Regions from separate parts of the Coprobacillus cateniformis genome, predicted to be linked through region 2. Evidence: a T-box and tRNA genes for the amino acid it is inferred to sense, from the RefSeq annotation. Region 2 holds a T-box; the other holds one or more tRNA genes.

The links. The T-box of region 2 lies ahead of trpS (tryptophan--tRNA ligase). A T-box ahead of a tRNA ligase gene usually reads a tRNA of that ligase, here a tRNA-Trp.
Region 1: it encodes a tRNA-Trp, which carries the amino acid that the T-box ahead of trpS (tryptophan--tRNA ligase) is inferred to sense. The anticodon was not compared.

Annotation. Positions count from the first base shown of each region.
Region 1 is NZ_WSNW01000001.1:2,839,594-2,850,827, forward strand. Features, by position in the region: gene GQF29_RS13965 (DUF3737 family protein) at 1-175, shown strand, start outside; gene GQF29_RS13970 (MalY/PatB family protein) at 219-1,397, shown strand; gene GQF29_RS18705 (hypothetical protein) at 1,390-1,584, shown strand; partial or broken gene GQF29_RS13975 (M24 family metallopeptidase) at 1,758-2,447, opposite strand; tRNA gene GQF29_RS13980 (tRNA-Trp) at 2,670-2,743, opposite strand; tRNA gene GQF29_RS13985 (tRNA-Glu) at 2,752-2,827, opposite strand; gene GQF29_RS13990 (hypothetical protein) at 2,927-3,292, shown strand; gene GQF29_RS13995 (HPr family phosphocarrier protein) at 3,381-3,656, shown strand; gene GQF29_RS14000 (anaerobic ribonucleoside triphosphate reductase) at 3,775-6,075, shown strand; gene nrdG (anaerobic ribonucleoside-triphosphate reductase activating protein) at 6,072-6,590, shown strand; gene GQF29_RS14010 (putative ABC transporter permease) at 6,661-7,311, shown strand; gene GQF29_RS14015 (alpha/beta fold hydrolase) at 7,321-8,235, opposite strand; gene GQF29_RS14020 (Cof-type HAD-IIB family hydrolase) at 8,322-9,113, shown strand; gene GQF29_RS14025 (EamA family transporter) at 9,100-9,951, shown strand; gene GQF29_RS14030 (hypothetical protein) at 9,965-10,207, shown strand; gene GQF29_RS14035 (dipeptidase) at 10,220-11,209, shown strand.
Region 2 is NZ_WSNW01000001.1:727,246-738,479, reverse strand. Features, by position in the region: gene GQF29_RS03750 (MurR/RpiR family transcriptional regulator) at 1-757, shown strand, start outside; gene GQF29_RS03755 (MurR/RpiR family transcriptional regulator) at 1-9, shown strand, start outside; gene GQF29_RS03745 (RidA family protein) at 838-1,215, shown strand; gene GQF29_RS03740 (hypothetical protein) at 1,184-1,534, shown strand; gene GQF29_RS03735 (undecaprenyl-diphosphate phosphatase) at 1,637-2,476, opposite strand; gene GQF29_RS03730 (hypothetical protein) at 2,699-3,265, shown strand; gene GQF29_RS03725 (helix-turn-helix transcriptional regulator) at 3,355-3,819, shown strand; gene GQF29_RS03720 (hypothetical protein) at 3,816-4,136, shown strand; gene GQF29_RS03715 (alpha/beta fold hydrolase) at 4,286-5,032, shown strand; gene GQF29_RS03710 (CDP-alcohol phosphatidyltransferase family protein) at 5,054-5,590, shown strand; gene trpS (tryptophan--tRNA ligase) at 5,637-6,626, opposite strand; T-box leader at 6,664-6,864, opposite strand; gene spx (transcriptional regulator Spx) at 6,968-7,429, shown strand; gene GQF29_RS03695 (BglG family transcription antiterminator) at 7,573-9,489, shown strand; gene GQF29_RS03690 (RDD family protein) at 9,489-10,091, shown strand; gene GQF29_RS03685 (PTS sugar transporter subunit IIC) at 10,181-11,234, shown strand, end outside.

The DNA of each region.
Region 1 (11,234 bases), 2.1 Mb from region 2:
GGATATTGTCTCGCATATTGATAGTATAACCAATCCTATATCTGGAGTAATAAGAGCTCATAGTATTGGTGAAATTATTTTAGATGAAACAAAAATTAATCCCCAAGATACAAAAATTATGATTACAAATCCAATTGTTGGAGACTCATATCAATGTGATTATGTAAACTGTTAAATATGGTTGATAATATAGCCGAAAGAATTTAAGGAGGATTCATATGTATAATTTTTCAAAACTAACAAATAGGAAAGAAACAGATTCATTGAAATGGGATGTTGCCAAGCATGAATTACCTATGTGGGTTGCTGATATGGATTTTGAAACAGCTCCTGAAATAGTTGAAGCAATCGAAAAAAGAGTGAGTCATAAAATTTTTGGATATAATATTGTTCCTGATGAATATTTTCAAAGTATTCAATACTGGTGGCAAACAAGACATCAGTATAATATGGAAAAAGAATGGATGATGTTTTGTACTGGAGTTGTACCAGCTATATCTTCAATTGTGAGAAAATTAACAACTGTTGGTGAGAATGTTCTCATTCAATCACCAGTTTATAATATATTCTACAATTCAATTCTTAATAATGGGCGTTGTGTATTATCAAGTGATCTTGTTTATGATGGATATGAATATAATATTGATTTTGATGATTTAGAAAAAAAACTTGCTATGCCACAAACAACCTTAATGATTTTATGTAATCCTCATAATCCAATTGGAAAAATATGGAGTCAAGAAACATTACAGCGAATTGGTGATTTAGCTGCTCAATATCATGTTGTGGTTGTTTCTGATGAAATTCATTGTGATATTGTTACACCAGGGAAAGAGTATGTTCCTTTTGCAAGCGTTTCTCAAACAAATCTCATGAACAGTATTACTTGTATTGCACCAACAAAAACATTTAATTTGGCTGGTTTGCAAACATCATGTATTGTTGTACCCAATGCTATTTTGCGTCATAAGGTCAATCGTGCTATCAACACTGATGAAGTTGCTGAACCCAATAGTTTTGCTATAACAGCATCAATAACGGCTTTTGAAAAAGGTGGAAAGTGGCTTGAGGAATTGAAAAGTTATATTGAAAGTAATAAGCAAATGGCTCATGCTTATATAAAGACATATTTACCCGAATTACATGTTACTCCTAGTGAGGCAACTTATCTTTTATGGATTGATTGTTCACATGTATGTAAAAACAGTTTAGAGTTAGTTGAATTTATAAGAAGTACAACTGGATTGTATTTATCCTCTGGTGAAGAATATGGAAAGAATGCAAAAAGTTTTATACGTATGAATATTGCTTGCCCTCAAGAACGCTTAAATGATGGCTTAAAGAGATTAAGGCAAGGTATTGGAAATTATAAAAAAGGAAGTGAAAATTATGAATAAAAAGAAATTAGAGAGATTACATGAATTTGAAGATGTTATGAATATGGAAAAGCTTTATAACAAAACAACTGAGGAGATAATCAAACAATATTATTTTCAAACTGATCATTTTATAAAATCAAGTGATCAAGGTTTTCAATTAACATCTAGTGAGTTAACAGTTTTAAAAGCTCTCATGAAAATTTGATAGATGATTTTATCGATATCAAATCTTGTAGATAATTAGTTAGATTTACAAATTATAAATGAATGTAAAATCAGTTCAATAATCAAAAATTGTTGATTGAGAGGCTTAATAAACTAGAAAAGAATCCAATAATTGCTAAATAAAAAAACAATCACTAAACTGTGATTGAAATTTTAAAGTTTGATTAATTTATTTTCTTTAAAATAATAAATATCTTCTCTTTTATATCCATATTTTGAGTTCGGCATACTAATGTGAGGTTCAAAGGTAAACATGTTTACCTTTGATAATTGTGTTTGATTACCTTTTTCAATGTAAATTCTTTCTTCTTGATTTTTTACAATTGAGTGACCCAAATTACCAAGGAAGTCTAAATTTACAAATCCTTTCTTCTTGATGATATCATTCATAATATAATAGAGTTCTTCAAAAGTCATATCATCTGTTACAATCTATATTAACCTTTCATGAAGATATTTTTCCATTAACAATCCATTTTTCCACTCTTGATTTTGAATATTATTGATATCATTAATAACTTTGCTATTTTCAATAATAATAGTTCTTGCAAAGTCACCCCAATATTTATTGTTTTGTGGGCTTAAATCAATAGTGATAATATCATTATTAGTAATTATTCTATTTGCAACTTTATATCTTTTTCCAGAAATGGACATTGTTGTTTCATCACCAGAAAATATTAATGCTCCAACATTCCAATACCAAAAAGAGTCCGCACCATTTTCAAGCATATATTTTTCACACATATCTTTGATTTCTTTTAAACTCATACCAACAGAAATATTGTTTATGAGATATTGCATTGTTTTTCTATTTAAATTTTGCATAGTTAAATTATTCATTATATCTCTCCCATTTTTATGTTTTGAAATAATTATATCATAGTAATTATTTTTTTATAGCAAAAAGAATATATTGAATTTATAGAAAATAATTTTTAGTTAGTATAAAGAGTTATCAAAATGGTATGTTGGCCAAAATGACTCATCACAAAAAGATGACTTTTGGTTGTATATGATTAACTTTAGACAAAAAAAGAGCAATGATTTGCTCTAACTTTCTCATGGCAGGGGTGGCAGGAATCGAACCCGCGTCCACGGTTTTGGAGACCGATGCTCTACCATTGAACCACACCCCTACAAAATATGGTGACCTGTACGGGATTCGAACCCGTGAATGCATGCGTGAAAGGCATGTGAGTTAACCGTTTCTCCAACAGGCCAATTTCTGTTGCCACAATATAATATCATATAAAAAAAACAAAAGCAATAGTAAAAATGATGAATAAATGATATTATATAAAAGTATTGGAGGAAATATTATGTTTGGATTTGGTAAAAAAATAGAAATAAAGAAATTGGATATTAATGAAGGATATCGTCGATATGTGAAGAATCCTGATAAGTATGTTATTATTTGTGCTGATGAAGTAAAGGATTTTGATAATTTACACATTGCTGGTGCTGAATGTTTACCATTAAGAATCATGGACCATTTTGAGGATTATTATCCTGAAGAAGATTGTATTTATTGTGTCTATGCTATTAATCCTGCAATTAGTGAAAGGGCATATAAGAAGATTTATAAAAAGGGTTATGAAGTTTATGATATGGGTGGATTTATGGACTTTCATGAACAAGAAGAAGGTCTTAACGCTTCTAAGCGTTCATTAAGAAGAAAAAAATAAAATATTTTAAATTTTCAAGTCTGTTTCTTTGTCCTCTTGAATATGATTGTGGTATAATGGTCTTAAGAAAGTAAGGGAGGAATCATATATGGCTCAAAATTTAAAATTCATAGTAACAGACCCAGTTGGACTCTATGCTACTCCTACCACAGAACTTGTTAATGCAGTCAAACAATTTCATAGTGATGTTTCTTTACGTTATGGAAACAAAGAAGTCAATTTGAAAAGTATGATGGGAGTTTTATCTTTAGGAATCCCTACAAAAGCGCAATTAGAAATTATTGCAGATGGTGGAGATGAGAAGCAGGCTATAGAGGAAATTAAAGCTAAAATTAATGAACTGGGAATTTCAACAATTGAATAATAATGGAGGGGATATCGAAAGATATCCTTTTCTTATAAAAAAACGTGACCTATTCATCATATGAATTGAGAAAAATAAAGAGGTATGAGATACTAAAAATAATGTAAGGAGGTTGCATATGATAAAATATATAAGAAAAAGAGATGGTCGAATGGACCAGTTTGACGTCAATAAGATTGCTGGAGCTATTTATAAAGCCTTTCAAGCAACAGAAGCTAAATATGATCTAGATACAGCTATTGCAGTTGCACAAGAGGTGGAAGAAAAATTAGAAGCAAGACATAGTGAACTTCCAACTGTTGAATTGGTACAAGATACTGTAGAAGAGACATTGATATCAAAGGGATATGTCAGAATTGCAAAAGCTTATATTTTGTATCGTGCAGAACGTACTCGTTCACGAGATCGTAAATCTCGTTTAATGAAAACAATGGAAGAAATTACTTTTCAAGATGCTAAGGATAGCGATTTAAAACGTGAGAATGCTAACGTCAATGCTGATGCACCAATGGGTACAATGTTAAAGTATGGAGCTGAAGCAGCCAAACAATTTAATGAAATGTTTGTTTTAAATCCATTGCATAGTGCTGCACATAAATCTGGTGATATTCATATTCATGATATGGACTTCTTAACTCTCACAACAACATGCACACAAATAGATATCATAAAATTGTTTAAAAACGGATTTTCAACTGGACATGGTGTTTTACGAGAACCAAATAGTATAACAACATATTCAGCATTAACATGTATTGCTATTCAATCTAACCAGAATGATCAGCATGGTGGACAAGCAATTGTGAACTTTGATTATGGTATGGCTGAAGGCGTAAGACGTTCATATAAAAAATGGTATTATAAAAATTTGAAAAAAGCTCTTGAATTATTAACAGATATGAATGTAAATGAGGTATTACAAAAAGTAAAATCACTTCATGTTTTTCCTACATTAGAGGATAATGGATATTTATTGGCTGAAAAAGAAATTCTTTTGCAATATGGTTTTAGTCAACAAATAATTGAGAAGATTCAAAACTTTACTTGTGAAGAGACATATCAAGAAACAGATAAAGAAACATATCAAGCTATGGAAGCATTAATTCATAATTTGAATACAATGAATTCAAGAGCGGGTGCACAAGTTCCATTTAGTTCGATTAATTATGGAATGGATACATCTCCTGAAGGGAGAATGGCTATTCGCAATGTGTTATTGGCAACAGAAGCTGGCTTAGGTGGTGGAGAAACACCAATATTTCCTATTCAAATCTTTAGAGTCAAAGAAGGAATCAATTATAATAATGGTGAGCCAAATTATGATTTGTTCAAATTAGCATGCCGTGTTTCTGCTAAACGTTTATTCCCAAATTTCTCTTTTATAGATTCGCCATTTAATTTACAATATTATAAAGGAACACCAGAAACTGAAGTTGCCTATATGGGATGTCGAACAAGAGTTATGGGGAATATTTATGACCCAACGAAGGAAATTGCACCAGGACGTGGAAACTTGAGTTTTACATCTCTTAATCTACCACGTTTAGCAATTAAGTCTAAAGGTGATGTTGATGAGTTCTTTGAAAAATTAGATAAAATGATTGATTTATGTATTGCTCAGTTGCTAGAAAGATTTGAAATTCAATGTAAACGCAGAGTTATGAATTATCCATTTTTAATGGGACAAGGTGTATGGATAGATTCAGAAAAACTAAAATCAACAGATGAAGTCAGAGAAGTTTTAAAACATGGAACATTGACAGTAGGGTTTATTGGACTTGCTGAGGCATTAAAAGCTTTGATTGGTTATCATCATGGTGAAAATGAAAAAGCGCAAGTTTTAGGGTTGCAAATCATCGCTCATATGCGTAAACGTATGGATGAAGCTTCTCAAAAATATCAACTCAATTTTTCACTCATTGCAACGCCAGCAGAGGGACTGTCGGGGCGTTTTGTTAAGTTAGACAGAAAGATATATGGGAAAATGGAAGGTGTTACGGATCGTGAATACTACACCAATAGTTTTCATGTTCCAGTTTATTATCCAATCAGTGCATATGATAAAATTAGGATTGAAGGACCTTATCATACCTTAACAAATGGTGGACATATTAGTTATATTGAAATGGATGGAGATCCTACAAAGAATTTAACAGCTTTTGAAAAAGTAGTACGTGCAATGCACGATGCGCATATTGGTTATGGAGCCATTAATCATCCAGTTGATAGAGATCCTGTTTGTGGATACAATGGAATTATAGATGATGTTTGTCCGAAATGTGGGCGCACTGAATCAGAACATGATGGTTTTGAAAGAATTCGTCGTATTACTGGATATTTGGTGGGTACTCTTGATCGTTTTAATGACGGTAAAAAGGCTGAAGAAGCTGACCGTGTGAAACATGGTATTCATCAATGAAAATAAGATTGTATGGCACAGTCAATGATTCTATTGTTGATGGGCCTGGTCTAAGATATGTCATATTCACACAAGGGTGTTTGCATCACTGTCCTGGTTGTCATAATCCTGATAGTCATGCTATAGATGGTGGATATATTGAAGATACAGAGCAATGTCTGTTAGAAATTGATCAGAATCCATTGCTGGATGGTGTGACTCTATCTGGTGGAGAACCTTTTTTACAGGCAACGGCACTTATTCATTTTGTACAGAAGGTTAAGAAAAGGCATTTACATGTCATGATTTATAGTGGTTATACTTTTGAAGAAATATTAGAATTAGGTGATGAAGAGAAAAAACTTTTATCACTCTGTGATACTTTGGTTGATGGAAAATTTATTTTGTCTTTAAAAAGCATGGAATTATTATATAAAGGTTCATCAAATCAAAGAATCATTGATATTCAGGCTTCTTTAAAGACTCATATGGTGATTGAACAGGAGATAAACGAATATGGAGAATTTGTCTTTTAGACAAGTTCTTTTCTTATTTGCATATATTGTATAATAATGGTATAGTATGTCAAAAAGTGAGGGAAAGCTTATGAATATGAAATCTTTTGCAAAGGGATATAACATTTATAAATTAATCTGGATATTTTTTATTTGTTCATTTTTAGGGGCAATTATAGAAATTGTTTTTTGTTATTTAACTATGGGAAAACTCATGAGTCGTAGCAGCTTGATTTATGGGCAGTTTTCAATTGTTTGGGGATTGGGGTGTGTTCTTCTAACGATGTTATTGCATAAAATGGAAGGACAACGTGATCTTTCAGTATTTATTGTAGGAAGTTTAGCTGGAGGTATTTATGAATATGCGTGTAGTTTAATAGCTGAGGGATTGTTTGGTGTTCGCTTTTGGGATTATAGTGATATTCCATTTAATGTAGATGGCCGTATTAATCTGCTTTTTTGTTTCTTTTGGGGACTCATTGCAGTTATCTGGATTCAAAATATTTATCCTTTTTTATCACGTAGGATTGAAGAATTACCAGTGCGATGGGGAAAACAGTTAACTTGGGTTTTATCTGTTTTTATGGCTTATAATATTGCTATATCAGGACTCGCACTTATTCGTGCTTATCAACGCCAACAGCATATTCCTCCTCAATCATTTGTGAGCGAATATTTAGATGAACAATTTCCAGATGATTATATTGCCAAACGCTATCAGAATATTTTACCAAAAAAATAAATCTTGGAGTTATTTGCTCCAAGATTTTAATATATCTAAAACATACTGATAAACAGTTTGATTATTGATTTCATTTAAAATTTCATGACGCATGTTAGGAAATAAATGTGATGATACATTTTGATAACCAATTTCTTTCATAAAATTAACAGCTTTGTTGAATTGATGTTCATTAATTATACAGGGATCATCACTTCCTGCAATAAATACAATTGGTAATTGAGGCTTTTTCATAAGCCAATTTTGCAGAGAATAAGTTCTTTTCATAAGCCGAAAGAGTGATTCAAAACCATTGGTTGTAAAGATAAAGCGACATAGTGGATTTTGATTATATGCTTTGACAACATCTTGATTGCTACATATCCAACTGTTAGGAAGCGTCTTATCAAACTTTTTATTAAAAGTGTCAAAACCTATCTTTTGAATCATTTGTGGACGATAATGATCATTTTTTAAACGTCCAATAATACGTGAAAGACAAATTCCAAAATTAGCAGCAGCATTATGGCTTGGACTTCCACATACAAAAAGCCCATCAATATCATAGTCATATTTTTGACAGTAACATCTGACAATCAAAGACCCCATACTGTGACCAAATAAGTAACAAGGAAGTTCAGGATATTGTGCTTTTATCCAGCAGGTTAATTGATGAACATCTTCAACAATACCAATATGACCATTGTCATAAAAATATCCTAAATCATTCTGTTGATAAATACTTTTTCCATGTCCTCGATGATCATGAATAATGCAGACATACCCTTGTTGACAAAGATATTCCATAAAATCAAAATATCTTTCTTTATGTTCACACATACCATGTGAAAATTGAATAATCCCATGAGGATGTGATGGACTCATAACAATTACATCTAAAGGTAATTGATCAAAATGAGATTTAATAGTTAAATGTTCTTTCATATTCGACACCTCATTGTTATTATACATGAAAAGAGTGGGAAAATCATGTCATTTCTAGTATAATAACAACAAAAGGAAGTGAAAAAATGGAAAAGCCAATGTTGTGTTTTGATGTTGATGGAACATTGCGTGATAATGTCAATCATCAAGTCAGTGATTCTACTTTAAAATCATTACATATTTTAAAAGAATCAGGCTATAAATTAATTATTTCTTCAGGAAGAGGGGTTGATTCTCTTATGAAGACGGGGCTTATGGAAATGTTAAAATGGGATGGTTATGTTTGTAATAATGGGCAAACAATTTTAGATGCTGATGGGAATATATTATTTCAGGTAAGTATGGAAGAATCAGCAGTCCTACAAACATTAGAAATTGCTAAACAATTAAATTATGCAGTTGTTTTAAAATCAAAGACAAGAGTCATTTCTAAGGAACCAGATGAATATGTTTTAAAGTCTCAAAGATTTTTTAAGAGTGTCATTCCTCCGGTAGGAACATATGATGGGCAATGTGTCGAAGCCATGATTGTTTATGGACCAAGAGGATATAACTATGCTCCATTTCTTGAAATTCCTGGTATTAATGTTTTGCCAGGTGAATCAACATATGCTGATTTAACAATTGCTGATGTGAGTAAAGCAACCGGTATTGAATATCTATTAAAACAATATCATTTACACCAATATATAGCTTTTGGTGATTCTTTAAATGATGTAGAAATGTTTAAACATGCCTATATTTCTGTTGCAATGGGACAGGGAAATCCTCTACTCAAAGAAATTGCCACATATGTAACGACTTCAATAGATGATGATGGAATATATAAAGCATGTTTGCATTTAGGGTTGTTTGATTCATTTTATGTGGATTATTAATGCTTTTCTCTCAGCTTTTTTTGCTGGTCTCACATCTATACTTTCTAAAATAGGATTAGAAGATTTATCATCTCATTATGTGACTGCTTTACGAACGACTGTTGTTTTATTATTTACATGGTTGATGTATTTTATCACTGGAAGTTCGTTAGCAGGGTTAACGCCTTATCATTTGTTTTTTATTATTCTTTCAGGAATAGCGACTGGGATGAGTTGGTTATGTTATTATCGGGCATTATCTTTAGGTGATGTTTCTCAAGTTGTTCCGATTGATAAATTAAGTACATTCTTAACGATGATTTTTGCTTTTATTATTTTTCATGAAGCTATTACATGGTTAAAAATTGTTTGTATTTTGATTATGTTTCTGGGAACCTATCTTATGCAGAAAAGAACACATTATGTTGACAATAAGGACTCAAAATGGTTAATATATGCAATAACTTCAGCTATATTTGCTTCATTCACTTCAATTCTTGCCAAAATTGGTATTCAAAATGTTGATAGTCAAACAGTGACAGCAATAAGAACTATCGTTGTTGTCATCATGGCATGGCTAGTTGTGGGAGTCACAAAAAGCTATCAACCACTTAAGCAGTTAAAGAAAAGACAAGTTGGTGCTATTGTCTTTTCAGCTATAGCGACAGGAATGTCATGGTTATGTTATTTTGCAGCTTTAAAAGATGGGCCAGCAAGTATAGTCGTTCCGATTGATAAATTAAGTATAGTCGTTTCCATTTTATTTGCATCATTTGTTTTACATGAAAAACAAAATATCAAGACAATCTTTGGATTGATATGTATAGTCGCATCAACACTTTTATTATTGATTGCATAAAGGAGAAAAGAAAATGACAAAAGAAGAAGCAATTCAAATAGGACATGCCATGTATGCTTATGAAATAAGTGAACAGGCAGATATAGAAAGTCAAAATTTTGATGATTTATGGCAAAGTATATATGATATCTGTCAATTATCTCACTTTCATATTCTTGAAGATTTAGAAAGTGATGAATTAGATCAAGCAATCACATGGTTAAAAGAAACACAATCATTAACAAAAAAGTATCAAGAGACTGAAATCTATTTTTAAGGAGAATCAAATATGAAAGTTATAGATATGCATTGTGATACAATCTATGAAATAAATCGTTTACAAAAAGCTGGAGAGAATGTAGAGCTTCGTGATAATCATTTGAATATCAGTTTGAATAAAATGAAAAAAGGTGATTATTTACTGCAAAATTTCGCTATGTTTACTCATTTGAAAAAAGATGGTGATCCATTCCAGCATGTTCAACATCTTATCGATACTTTTTATTTAGAATTAGAGAAAAATCAAGATATGATTCAAATTGCTTATACTTATGATGATATTGAAAAAAATGCGAGATCTCAAAAAATGAGTGCAATATTAACATTAGAAGAAGGCGCAGTTGTTCATAATGATTTGGCTTATCTAAGAAATTATTACCGCCTGGGGGTACGTATGATTACATTGAATTGGAATTTTGCCAATGGAATCGGCTATCCAAATTTTGATATCCAAGGAGAGACACATGGCTATCATACTTGTGATGAAAAAAATGGATTAACAAGTTTTGGAATTCAATATGTTCAAGAATGTGAAAGGCTTGGTATTATTATTGATGTTTCCCATTTATCTGATGCTGGATTTTATGACGTTCTTGAATATACAACACAACCTTTTGTTGCTTCCCATTCAAATGCAAGAGGTGTTTGTGATCATGCTCGTAATCTCAGTGATGATATGATTGTCAAATTGGCGCAACGTGGTGGTGTTATGGGGATTAATTTTGCGGCTGATTTTTTAGATGAAAATGATCAGCAAGATGCTTTATCTAAAATATCATCAATGGTGAAACATATTATATATATTCGTGATCTGGCTGGAATTGACTGTATTGGATTAGGAAGTGATTTTGATGGTATTCCACAAAATCTTGAAATAAAAGATGCTTCTTATATGCCAATGTTATATCAAGCGCTGCAGAATGCTGGATTTCATGAGGATGATATTGAAAAGATTTTCTATAAAAATGTGCTAAGAGTTTACAAAAATGTTCTTTTATAAACAAAAATCAAGAATTATCACCTTG
Region 2 (11,234 bases):
GTTAGATGAGATGGTAAATAGTCATTATGATCAATTGAACGAAAATGACTTATATATTTGGCAATATATTTATCATCATAAAAGTGATTGCCAAAAAATGTCTATTCAAGAACTTGCTCGAACATGTAATGTTTCTCATACAAGTATTATTCGTTTCTGTAAAAAGATAGGTTTAGATGGATATAGTGAATTAAAGATTCATTTGAAATGGAGTATGAAAAAACAATTTGATTTTGATAGTCAAATTATGCATAAAGTTGCTGATGAATTAAAAGAAACACTGGATATTATGGAGAATAAGGATTTGGATCAAGTTCTTAAACTGATTGATGAAGCACGACGTATTTATATTTATAGTACGGGTGAAGTGCAATTTCATGCTGCCCAGGAATTTAATCGTGAATTTGCTTATCGTCATAAAATTATGCATGTTATTGAAGGAAGAAGTGAACTTGATACAGTACTAAATAATGCTTCAAAAGATGACTTGTTTATTTTAATTTCTTTATCAGGAGATAATGAAACAATTGTCACCTTGTCAAAAGTATTAGAAAAAATGCATATCTCAACTATTGGAATTGCAATGGACAATCAAAATCTTTTATCTTTGCATGTAGATGAATTTATTGGATTTAAGACAAGTTATTTTCATACTGGATTTCAAGATAAAAGCTATTGTTGTACTGGGCACTTTTTCTTGATTGTGAATATGTTATTTTTACGATATTTAGAGTATTGTTCTCTTAAGGGGGAATAAGACTATTAATTTGCCAAAAGGAGTATAGTCGAGGATATAAATATTTGTTATAATAAGAATATGTTAAGGAGGAATATATAATGAAAGAAGCCGTAAAAACAGATAAAGCACCAGGTGCTATTGGACCATATAGTCAAGGTATTGATATGGGAAATATGATTTTCTTTTCTGGGCAAATCCCTTTAAATCCAACAACTGGAGAAATGCCTGTAGGAATTGAAGCACAAACAAGACAATCATTGGATAATGTCAAAGGATTATTAGAAAGTCAAGGTTTGGATTTTTCTAATGTTGTGAAAACAACTGTTTTCTTAGATAATATGGATGATTTTGTAACTGTAAATGGAATTTATGCTGAATATTTTGTGGAACCATATCCTGCAAGAAGTGCTGTAGAGGTTGCTAAACTTCCAAAAGGAGCTCTTATTGAAGTTGAAGTTATCGCAGTTAAGTCATAGAATTGCTATTTTAATAGAAAATTATAATGGATATATCCGCATATATTATGCTGATGGGCATTATGAAATTATTCTGAAAAGTTCTCGCGATTTAGAACGAATGAGTCGTAAGAATCATAAATATAAAAATCCAATTGTATTTGAATCTTCTTTGTTGTTTCCAACACATAATCAAAAAGATTATCAATGCAAATGGATTAATTTAGATTATTTAGCAGAAAAAGATATTTCATATATTCATTTATTAGAAGAAAAAGGACTTAAAACAAAGTCCCAAGAAATGTTTCAAAAACATAAACAAGATTATTTTTTACTATAAAATATATTTAAAAAAGTTACAACATTATTTATTGCATGTATGAGGGGTTAAAATGAACTCCTTTTCTTTATAACTAAAAAGATGACCTTAAAGTCATCTTTCTTAAAGAACAATGAGTGCAAATAACCCCATGACAAAACAGTAAATAGAAAAATAATTCATTTTACGTTTGTTTAAGAATGAGAATAATAATTGTAATGCTAGGTATGTGACAATACCACTTACAATAAAAGCAATCAAATAAGGTAACCATAGAGTTGCTAGTGTTGGACTGGCTACAAAATCCTTGATCTTTAGAATAATTGCCCCTAAACTGACAGGCATAAACATAAAGAAAGAAAAGTCTCTTGCTGTTTTTTGTTCCAAGCCTCCAAGCATTCCACCAGTAATGGTAGATCCACTCCTTGAAATACCAGGAAGTAAAGCAATCAGTTGGAAACAACCCATACGTAATGCATCCCATAGGTTCAATTTCTTTTTTGTGCGTTTTCCTTTATAACCATATTTATGAATAAGCATTAAGAAAACAGCAGTAATTAATAAGGTTCCACCAACCAGTTTTACATTAGAAAAAGCAGTTTCAATATAATCATTAAACAATACACCACCAATAGCAGCGGGAATTGTTGCAACAATCAACAGCATGCAATATCTAAAATCTGGAAGCAGTTCATCACGTTTTTCTGCTTTGAACATATAACCAAAAAAAGACATAAATAATCTAGCTATATCTTTTCGATAATAGAACATAATAGCTAATAGAGAACCAGTATTGACAAGCACCTCAAAAGTGATATCAGTGGTAGGAAAATTCCATCCAAAATGTTCAAAGATATTTTTAAAAATAACCAAATGTCCACTGCTTGAGATAGGAATTGGTTCACTAAACCCTTGAATAGCTCCTAAAATAGCATAAACAATTATATTTTGTAAGACTTCCATATTGATTCCCCCTTATTCCTATCTATAGTATATATAGAAAATAAACATCTAACCATAATTGATTCTTACATTTTTAAGTTAATGACTTTCAAAATTGTAAGTTATTTCCTATTTTTATCATATACATATATTATATATGAATTTATTAAAAAAATATAGAAAGAATTATAATAACGCATTTTTAAGGAATACTAGAATAAAATGAAATATAGGGGGTTGTTTATGTTTTTAGTGAATATGGTGTATGACGATGAAGAACTGTTAGAACCCTATGAGTGGCAGGATGATGACTGTTATGAAGAATTCCACTATTTGCCGATTTATCGTGTGAGTCAAGAACAATTACATGATTTTATTTATTGTCAAATGGTTTTAGAAGGAATAGAAGATAGTATTTTTGTTGTAGGTGATGGTCAATATAGTGTAGTCATAGAGACAAGGGATCAAAATATTCGTCGAAGAGGAACAGTTCTATTATCACAAAGAACAATTATTAATGAAATTATTAAGACAGTGGGTTATACTCATTTTGAATATCGTATTCTTGAAGAAGCATACGAAAAGGAATTTGGATTAACAAGGCAAGAAAGAATGAGAAAGATTTGTATTGAAGAGGTAATTGATGAAATCTTTGTTGTTCACTATGAACTGTTTTTAGAATTATGTGAACAATTAAATATCCATGAAGAAGGTCCAAGTGAACAATATTTAGCTTTAAAGCATAAGATTGAAAAAGGATATTCTTCTTTACATGAATTATTGTATCGTGAATTGATACAAAAGCGTTAAATGTGAAAAGAATTGGACATATTGCTAAAGAGATTTGCTAGGCAATTATGTCTTTTTTCTTTATAATATAGATATGTTGGAGGTTAATTATGTTAGGTGAGAAATTAATGCGATTAAGAAAAAAACATGGATATAGTCAACAAGAGGTAGCTGATTTGATTTCAGTGACAAGACAGACTATTTCTAATTGGGAAAGTGATCAAGGAATTCCAACTTTAGATAAAGCGAGAATGCTTGCTAATCTCTATAATGTGAGTTTAGATGATTTAACTGAGAATGATGTAGAGGTTATTATTAAGGAGAAAGCAAAGAAAGATCTGCATGCTTTGTTTTCTTTGGTTGGACAAACATGTATATTAGAATGTAGTGATGGTTCGTTATTGTTTGATACAACAACGACTCCTAAGGCTAAAATTATTGATATGAATGAGGATTGGATTAAAATTCAATATCAAAGAAAGAGTGCAGGTTCATTGTTTAAAAAGGAAACTGTGACAAAACTAGTTGATTTGGCAACAGTGAATGGTTTTGAAGTTGTGGAGGAAAAGATATGATAGAGATTTTATTGATTATTATTCTTTTGGTTTGTTTAAACATTTTACGTGTTGTGAAAGCACCCACAACGACAAAAAAGGATGTGAAAGAAGTCATTTTAATACAAGAACGCTTGAAGGATTTTGTTCATCAAAGATGTGAAATAGTTTTACAAGAGCCATCATGGATGATTGATATTGCTTATAGTACAATAGGGGTTATTCAAGATTATGATGATGAATGGCTGATGATTGTCATTCAAAAATCTAAAAAGGAAATAAAGAAAGTCATAAGAATATCACAAATTAAAGATATCAAAGAAATTAAAGAGAAATAGCTATAGTATTGCTGTTTCTCTTTTTGATTGTTATAATAGAAAAAAGGAGTTGATTATATGGGTATATGGATGTTATTGCACTAAGCAAGGCTTAAGTGTAATAAGTCTTGCTAATCATAACAGTTAAAGAAAAGATTAGGAGGACAATGATGTCATATTTTAAATATCAATCAAAAAATATTTTTTATCAGGTTATAGGGGAAGGAGAACCATTATTATTCCTTCATGGAGATACAGCATCATCAAAGATGTTTGAGATGATTTTACCTTTATATCAAGATTGTTTTCAATGCATTTTGATAGATTTTTTAGGGAATGGACAATCAGATAGAGTGAAAGAATTCCCAATTCAATTATGGGAAGATCAAGCTTTGCAGACAATTGCTCTATTGGAACATTTATCTTATGATAGAGTTCATCTTTTAGGAACAAGTGGAGGGGCATATGTTGCACTTCATGTTGTTATGAAAAAACCAGAACTTATTGGAAAGGTGATTGCTGATAGTTTTGATGGAAGAACTTTAAGAGAAGGTTTTGCTGATGATTTGCTGGCTGAAAGGAATTTCTCTATAAAAGATGCAGATGCTAAACTTTTTTATGAATGGTGTCAGGGTGAAGATTGGTTGTCGGTTGTGGAGGCGAATACAAGATCACTTGTTTCATTAGCACAATCACAAGAACCGCTTTTTCATGATTCATTTGAGAGTATAAAAAATCCACTTTTACTGATTGGGAGTCTTAATGATGAAATGCTAGGACAAAATCTCAAAGATGAATTTGATGATATCCTCAAAGATGTTATGCATGGGAGTTCATATTTGTTTAAAGATGGTCAACATCCAACTGTTCTTAGTCGTGCTGAAGAGGTTGCACAAATTGTGAAAGACTTTATATGATAAGAAAGAGTAGGTGAGAGTATGGCGAAGATTCCTCATATCATAACAAGCTTAAGAATTTTATTATCAGGCATGTTGTTAGGAATTGAACCTTTCTCACCATTCTTTTTACTTATTTATTTTTTGTGTGGATTAAGTGATATTTGTGATGGTTATCTAGCAAGGCGATTACATGTTGCAAGTGATTTTGGAACATTGCTGGATAGTCTTGCAGACCTATTTTTTATATGTATATCAATGTTTATTTTTGTTCCACTTTTCAAGTGGCAAGAATGGATGATAGATATTCTTGTTATGATATCGATAGGTCGGATGATAACAATTGTAATTGGTTTTTATCGATATCGACAATTTGTTTTTCATCATACTGTTCTTAATAAAATAACAGGGTTATATTTATGGAGTTTTCCAATACTATGTTTATGTCTTGGATTAAATGTTTATATGATTATTGCAAGTGTTTTAGCAACGTTATCAATGATTGAGGATATGATTATGATGATGAAATGTAAAACATTGATAAGAGATAGAAAAGGTTTATGGGAACGAGAAAAGTAAATCATGGATATAGGATATAAAAAGAGGAATCGTTTTTTACGATTCCTTATTTCTTCTTGATAGTAATTCCTATTTTTCTTTCTACTTTTGCAAGTTTTTTTCTTGCAATAGGTCTTGCTTTGTTGGCTCCAGCTTCTAGAACATCATCCAAATAGCTTCCTGTTGTAATTTCTTTATAACGTGCTTGAATTTTCTCAAGTTCTGCTCCTACAATCTCAGCTAAATCAGTTTTAAATTCACCATATCCTTTACCATCATATTGTTTTTCAATATCATCAATTGAACGTTCAGATATAATTGAGTAAATCTCTAGCAAGTTAGAAATACCAGGTTTGTTTTCAGGATCATAATGGATATACCCATCACTATCTGTAACAGCTGATTTAATTTTCTTTTTTGAAACATTTATATCATCTAGAATATAAATTGTACCTTTACCAGCTTCATCCGATTTAGACATTTTCTTTGTTGGATTTTGTAAATCCATTATTCTTCCACCAACTTTTGCAATTAATGGCTCTGGAAGTTTAAAAGTTTCACTATAACGTGAATTGAATTTCTCAGCAACATCTCTACATAGTTCTACGTGTTGTTTTTGATCTTCCCCAACTGGCACATAATCAGGGTCATACATCAGGATATCTGCATTCATAAGTGAAGGATAATTGAAAATACCTGCACCAATAACTTCGTTTTTAGATGCTTTATCCTTATATTGTGTCATCCGAGATAATTCTCCCATAGATACCATGCATCCTAAATACCAACCAAGTTGTGCATGTTCTAAAACATCTGATTGCAAAAAGAGAGTCACTTTTTCTGGATCTAACCCTGCTGCAATATAAAGAGCAATCAAATCTTTTGTATTTTGTCTGAGTTCCTTTGGTTCTTGATAAATTGTCATAGAGTGTAAATTTGCAATAAAGATAAACATCTCATACTCGTCTTGATAAGAAACAAATGGTTTTATAGCACCAATATAATTTCCTAAAGTCACACGACCTGTTGGTTTAATTCCACTTAACATTCTTTTCATTATTTAGTTCCTCCTTAACATAAAAAAACATCCTTACAAAAAGGACGTTTGAACGCGGTACCACCTTTATTCATATCATTTGATATGCACTTTCATCTTAACGCGATTAACGATAAATGACTGATGCCATCTATAACTCCAGAATCCCAATTCATTTATGTTCATGACTTGTTTGCACCAACCACAAGTTCTCTTTCAACATGTTACATAAATTACTCCATTCCTTCTTTGTCTTTATTGTCATTATAGAAGTCTTTGAATTAAAAATCAAGAGATTATCAAAAAAGAATTTCATAAATAAACAAAATGATGTATAATATGAAATGCAAGGAGTTGATACTATGATTAGAATATATACAGCACCAAGTTGTGCATCATGTCGTAAAGTAAAGGCTTGGTTAAAAGAACACCAAATCCCTTATGTAGAAAAAAACATCTTTTCAACCCTTTTAAGAGAAACAGAATTAAGAGAACTTTTAGAAAGAAGTGAGAATGGTACAGATGATATTATTTCTAAAAGATCTAAAATTATAAAAGAAAATCAAGTTGATTTAGATGATATGTCAGTCAACCAATTGATTCATTTTATTCAAGAGAATCCGTCAATATTGAAACGACCAATCATCATTGATGAAAGACGTTTCCAAGTTGGGTATAATGCCGAAGAAATAAGAGCATTTATTCCACGAGAATTAAGAAGGTTGCAAGAGTGTGACAATAGTGATTTCTGTCCACAATTTACAGATATCAAAACTGAATATTATAAAAATCAACAGGCAGACTGTCCTGAAAGATGCGAATAACTGGGCGGAGTATACTCTGCCTGTTTTTTATTTAGGAAATGAAATGATGAAAGTGTTAATCACTTCCTAATACTTAGGAAATAAAGATATAAGAGTATCAGAAAAAATAATGTTATAATTTGCAAGAAAGAGAGGGATATTGTATGCTCAATAAAAGACAAGAGAGGATTATCTCTATATTTTATGAAAATAAAGAATGGATTACAGGTAAAGAACTTGCTAGACTGCTAGGAGTCTCAGATCGTACAATTCGTTCAGATATTGATGCAATAAATAAAAATTTCCAAGAGGAACTCATTCAATCGAATATTCGTATGGGCTACTTCTTAAATATAGATAAATATAATCAGATATATATTGAAACACCAAAAGATATTCCTCAAACTCCAGCTCAAAGATGTACATATTTAATTCAACAGTTATTAATTCATGAAGAAGGTATTAATCTCACTTTCTTACAAGAAGATATATATGTAAGTGGGTATTCAATTGAAAATGATATCAAGAAAGTACGTAAAACATTGGAAAAATATTCTCATCTGAAATTAGTTCGTTCTAAGAATTATATATATTTAAAGGGCGATGAAATAGAGAAGAGAAAATTATATAAAGAACTGCTATCAAATGAAACACAAGGGAATTTTTTAAACTTAAATAAATTGGCAATGTTTTATAAAGACTTTGATTTAGTTAAAGCAACGGATATTCTTGTAAATGTACTTAAAAATCATCAATATGTTATTAAAGAAACAATGTTTCCAATGTTAATATTACATGTTGGTATAAGTATCGAAAGAATGTTAAACTGTCAGTTTTATACAACAGAAAGAAAAAATCAGGCTTTGTTACAAAGTATTGAATATAAAATTGCAAGTGAGTATTTTGAAAGACTTATGGAATTCATTCCTATTGAGATACATGAAGATGAAATATGTTTATTGGCATTATTATTTTCTAATAAGAGTGGACAATATCAACCTAAACATCTTTTTATTGATGAGAATCATATTGATATAGATGAATTACTACAAAATGTTGTTACACCAATTGAAAAGAAATTGCATGTTCAATTTCATGAAGATGAAGATTTTATGGCAGGATTAAAAATGCATTTACAAGGATTGATTGAGAGATATCAACAAAATATAAATGCTGATAATCTCTTTATTCATGATATTAAAAGGAATTATCCTCTTGTTTTTGAAATGGGGGTATCAGTTGGAAATGCTTTAGAAGAGTGTTTGAATATTCATATTAATGAATCAGAAATGGGTTTCATTGCTTTGCATTTTGGTGCTGCTTATGAACGACTAAATAGAAATAGTAAATTTAAGGTTGTGATGATCATTCCTTATGATCAAAATTTTTCAACATTAGGGCAAAAAAAAGTAGAATCAACTTTTAGTGAGCGATTAGAAATTGTTGAGACATTACCATTGTTTGAAGAGGCAAAAGTTCTTGCTTTAAATCCAGATTTATTAATTACTATGACACCACTTTCACATGAATTAGATATTCTCACTATTCAAGTGAGTATGTTTATTAACAATGAGGACGAATCAATCATCTTCCAAGCTTTGTCTAAATTAGAGAAGAAAAGATTTCAAATAGTCTTTAATCAAAAAATATCACAACTTATCAATCCACAATACTTCTATGTTGATTTAGATAAACGAAGTTCACAAGAAGTTATTGAATATTTATGTGATGAATTGTATAGCGGAGGTGTTGTGAATAAATTCTTTAAAAAAGGTGTTTTAAAAAGAGAAGAAATGTCACCCACATCTTTTGCTTATTCATTTGCTACACCACATTCTTTTGGAGATTATGTCAATACACCTACAGTATCAGTAGCACTGTTAAAGAATCCGATTGATTGGGGTTCATTTAAAGTTAAATTGGTTATCTTATTAGCTATCAATGAAGGTGATCATGAAGTTTTAAAGATGTTTTTTGATTGGTTAAGTCAGGCGATTGGAGAGGCTGGTCATTTTTCTGATTTACTAGAATCTAGAGACTATAATGAGTTTATTTGTAAAATCACAAAGGAGAAAAAATAATGAAAAAACCAAAAATCAATTATGCTGCTTTCCAGAATAAAAAAATGATTCAATCTCAACCAACCACTGTAAATAACTTTAAAAGACTGTTTGCATATATTATTGATTGGTATGCTGCCAGTATGTTGGCTGGTATTCCAGTTGTGCTAATATATTCTATCTTTTTTCAAGACCTAGAAATTACACAAAATATTACAGAACTTCCTTATCCATATAGCATATTAGCAGGAATTATGGCAATTATTATCTATTTGGCTTATTTTATTTTTGTACCTTTAAAAATTTATCCTGGTCAAACTTTTGCTAAAAAGATTATGAACATTCAAGTTGTGAAAGAGGATGATAGTTATGTTGATTTTATAACTCTTTTGAAACGTGAGGCAATTGGTGTCATGATAGTTGAAGGATATATTGCAGCAAGTTCAAGTTATTTTCATCAAATGATTAATATTTTCATAGGGAAAGACTTAAATGATATATATGTTTATGTTTTTGGTATCATAACAGCCCTATCAATGCTTTGGGCTTGTGCTTCACCAAAACGTAAAATGTTCCATGATTATATTGCAGGAACAAAATTATCAATTGTTGTAGAAGATTAAATATTTCCTATATACTAGGAAGATTTTTTAGAAAAATTAGATAAATTTAGTTGCTATAATGGAGATAGATTTTAAAAGGAGGAAAATTTATGTTTAACAAACTAGAAAGCGTATTAATGCCAATTGCTGATAAACTTGGTAAAAATAGAGTATTAATCGCTATCCGTGATGGATTCTTAATCACAACTCCATTATTGATTGTTGGGTCAATCTTCTTGTTAATCGCTAACTTCCCAATACCAGGCTGGGATGAAATGATGGCAAGTGTATTTGGGGAAAACTGGGGAACATGGTTCACAAATGTATCAAGGGCAACTTTTAATATGACTGGGCTACTGACTTGTGTAGGTACTGGTTATGCATTCGCTAGAGAATTAAAAGGTGATAAAATTCAGGGGGCAGTCGTGTCATTGGTTGCTTTTGTTATTCTAACAAACACAAGTATAGCATCTATTCCAGGTGTTAGTTTACTAGAAGGCAGTGATGCTGCTGAAAATGGTATTAATGGTTTAGCATTTAGATATATCGGAGCAGATGGTATCTTTATGGGACTTGTGTGTGCTCTTAGTTCAGTTTTAATCTTTACATGGGTTTATAAAAAGGGTTGGACAATTAAGATGCCTAAAGGTGTACCACCAGCTGTCTGTGATTCATTTGCAGCATTAGTACCAAGTGCATTCGTTATGACAATCTTCTTCTTGGTACGTATTCTATTTGGAATGACTTCATTTGGTACAGCTCATCAATTTGTGTTAGAGATTTTACAAACACCATTGAAAGGTATGGGAGATACTTTAGCAGCAAATGCTATTTACTCATTTGCATGTACTTTCTTATGGTTCTTTGGAATTAATGGACCAGCAGTTGCTAACTCTGTATACTTTATTGGAAATGTTTTAACTATTGAGCAGCAGGTTGCATTTGAAGCAGGACAGGCATTGCCTCATATTTTTACAAATCCTTTCTCTAATTTCTTCTGCAATTTTGGTGGTGGTGGTTCAACTTTATCATTAGTCATTGTTATGTTAGGGTTCTGTAAATCTCAACGTATTAAACAATTAGGAAGATTAAGTATTGTTCCAGGTATTTTTGGAATTAATGAACCAATTATCTTTGGATTACCAGTTGTATTAAATCCAATTA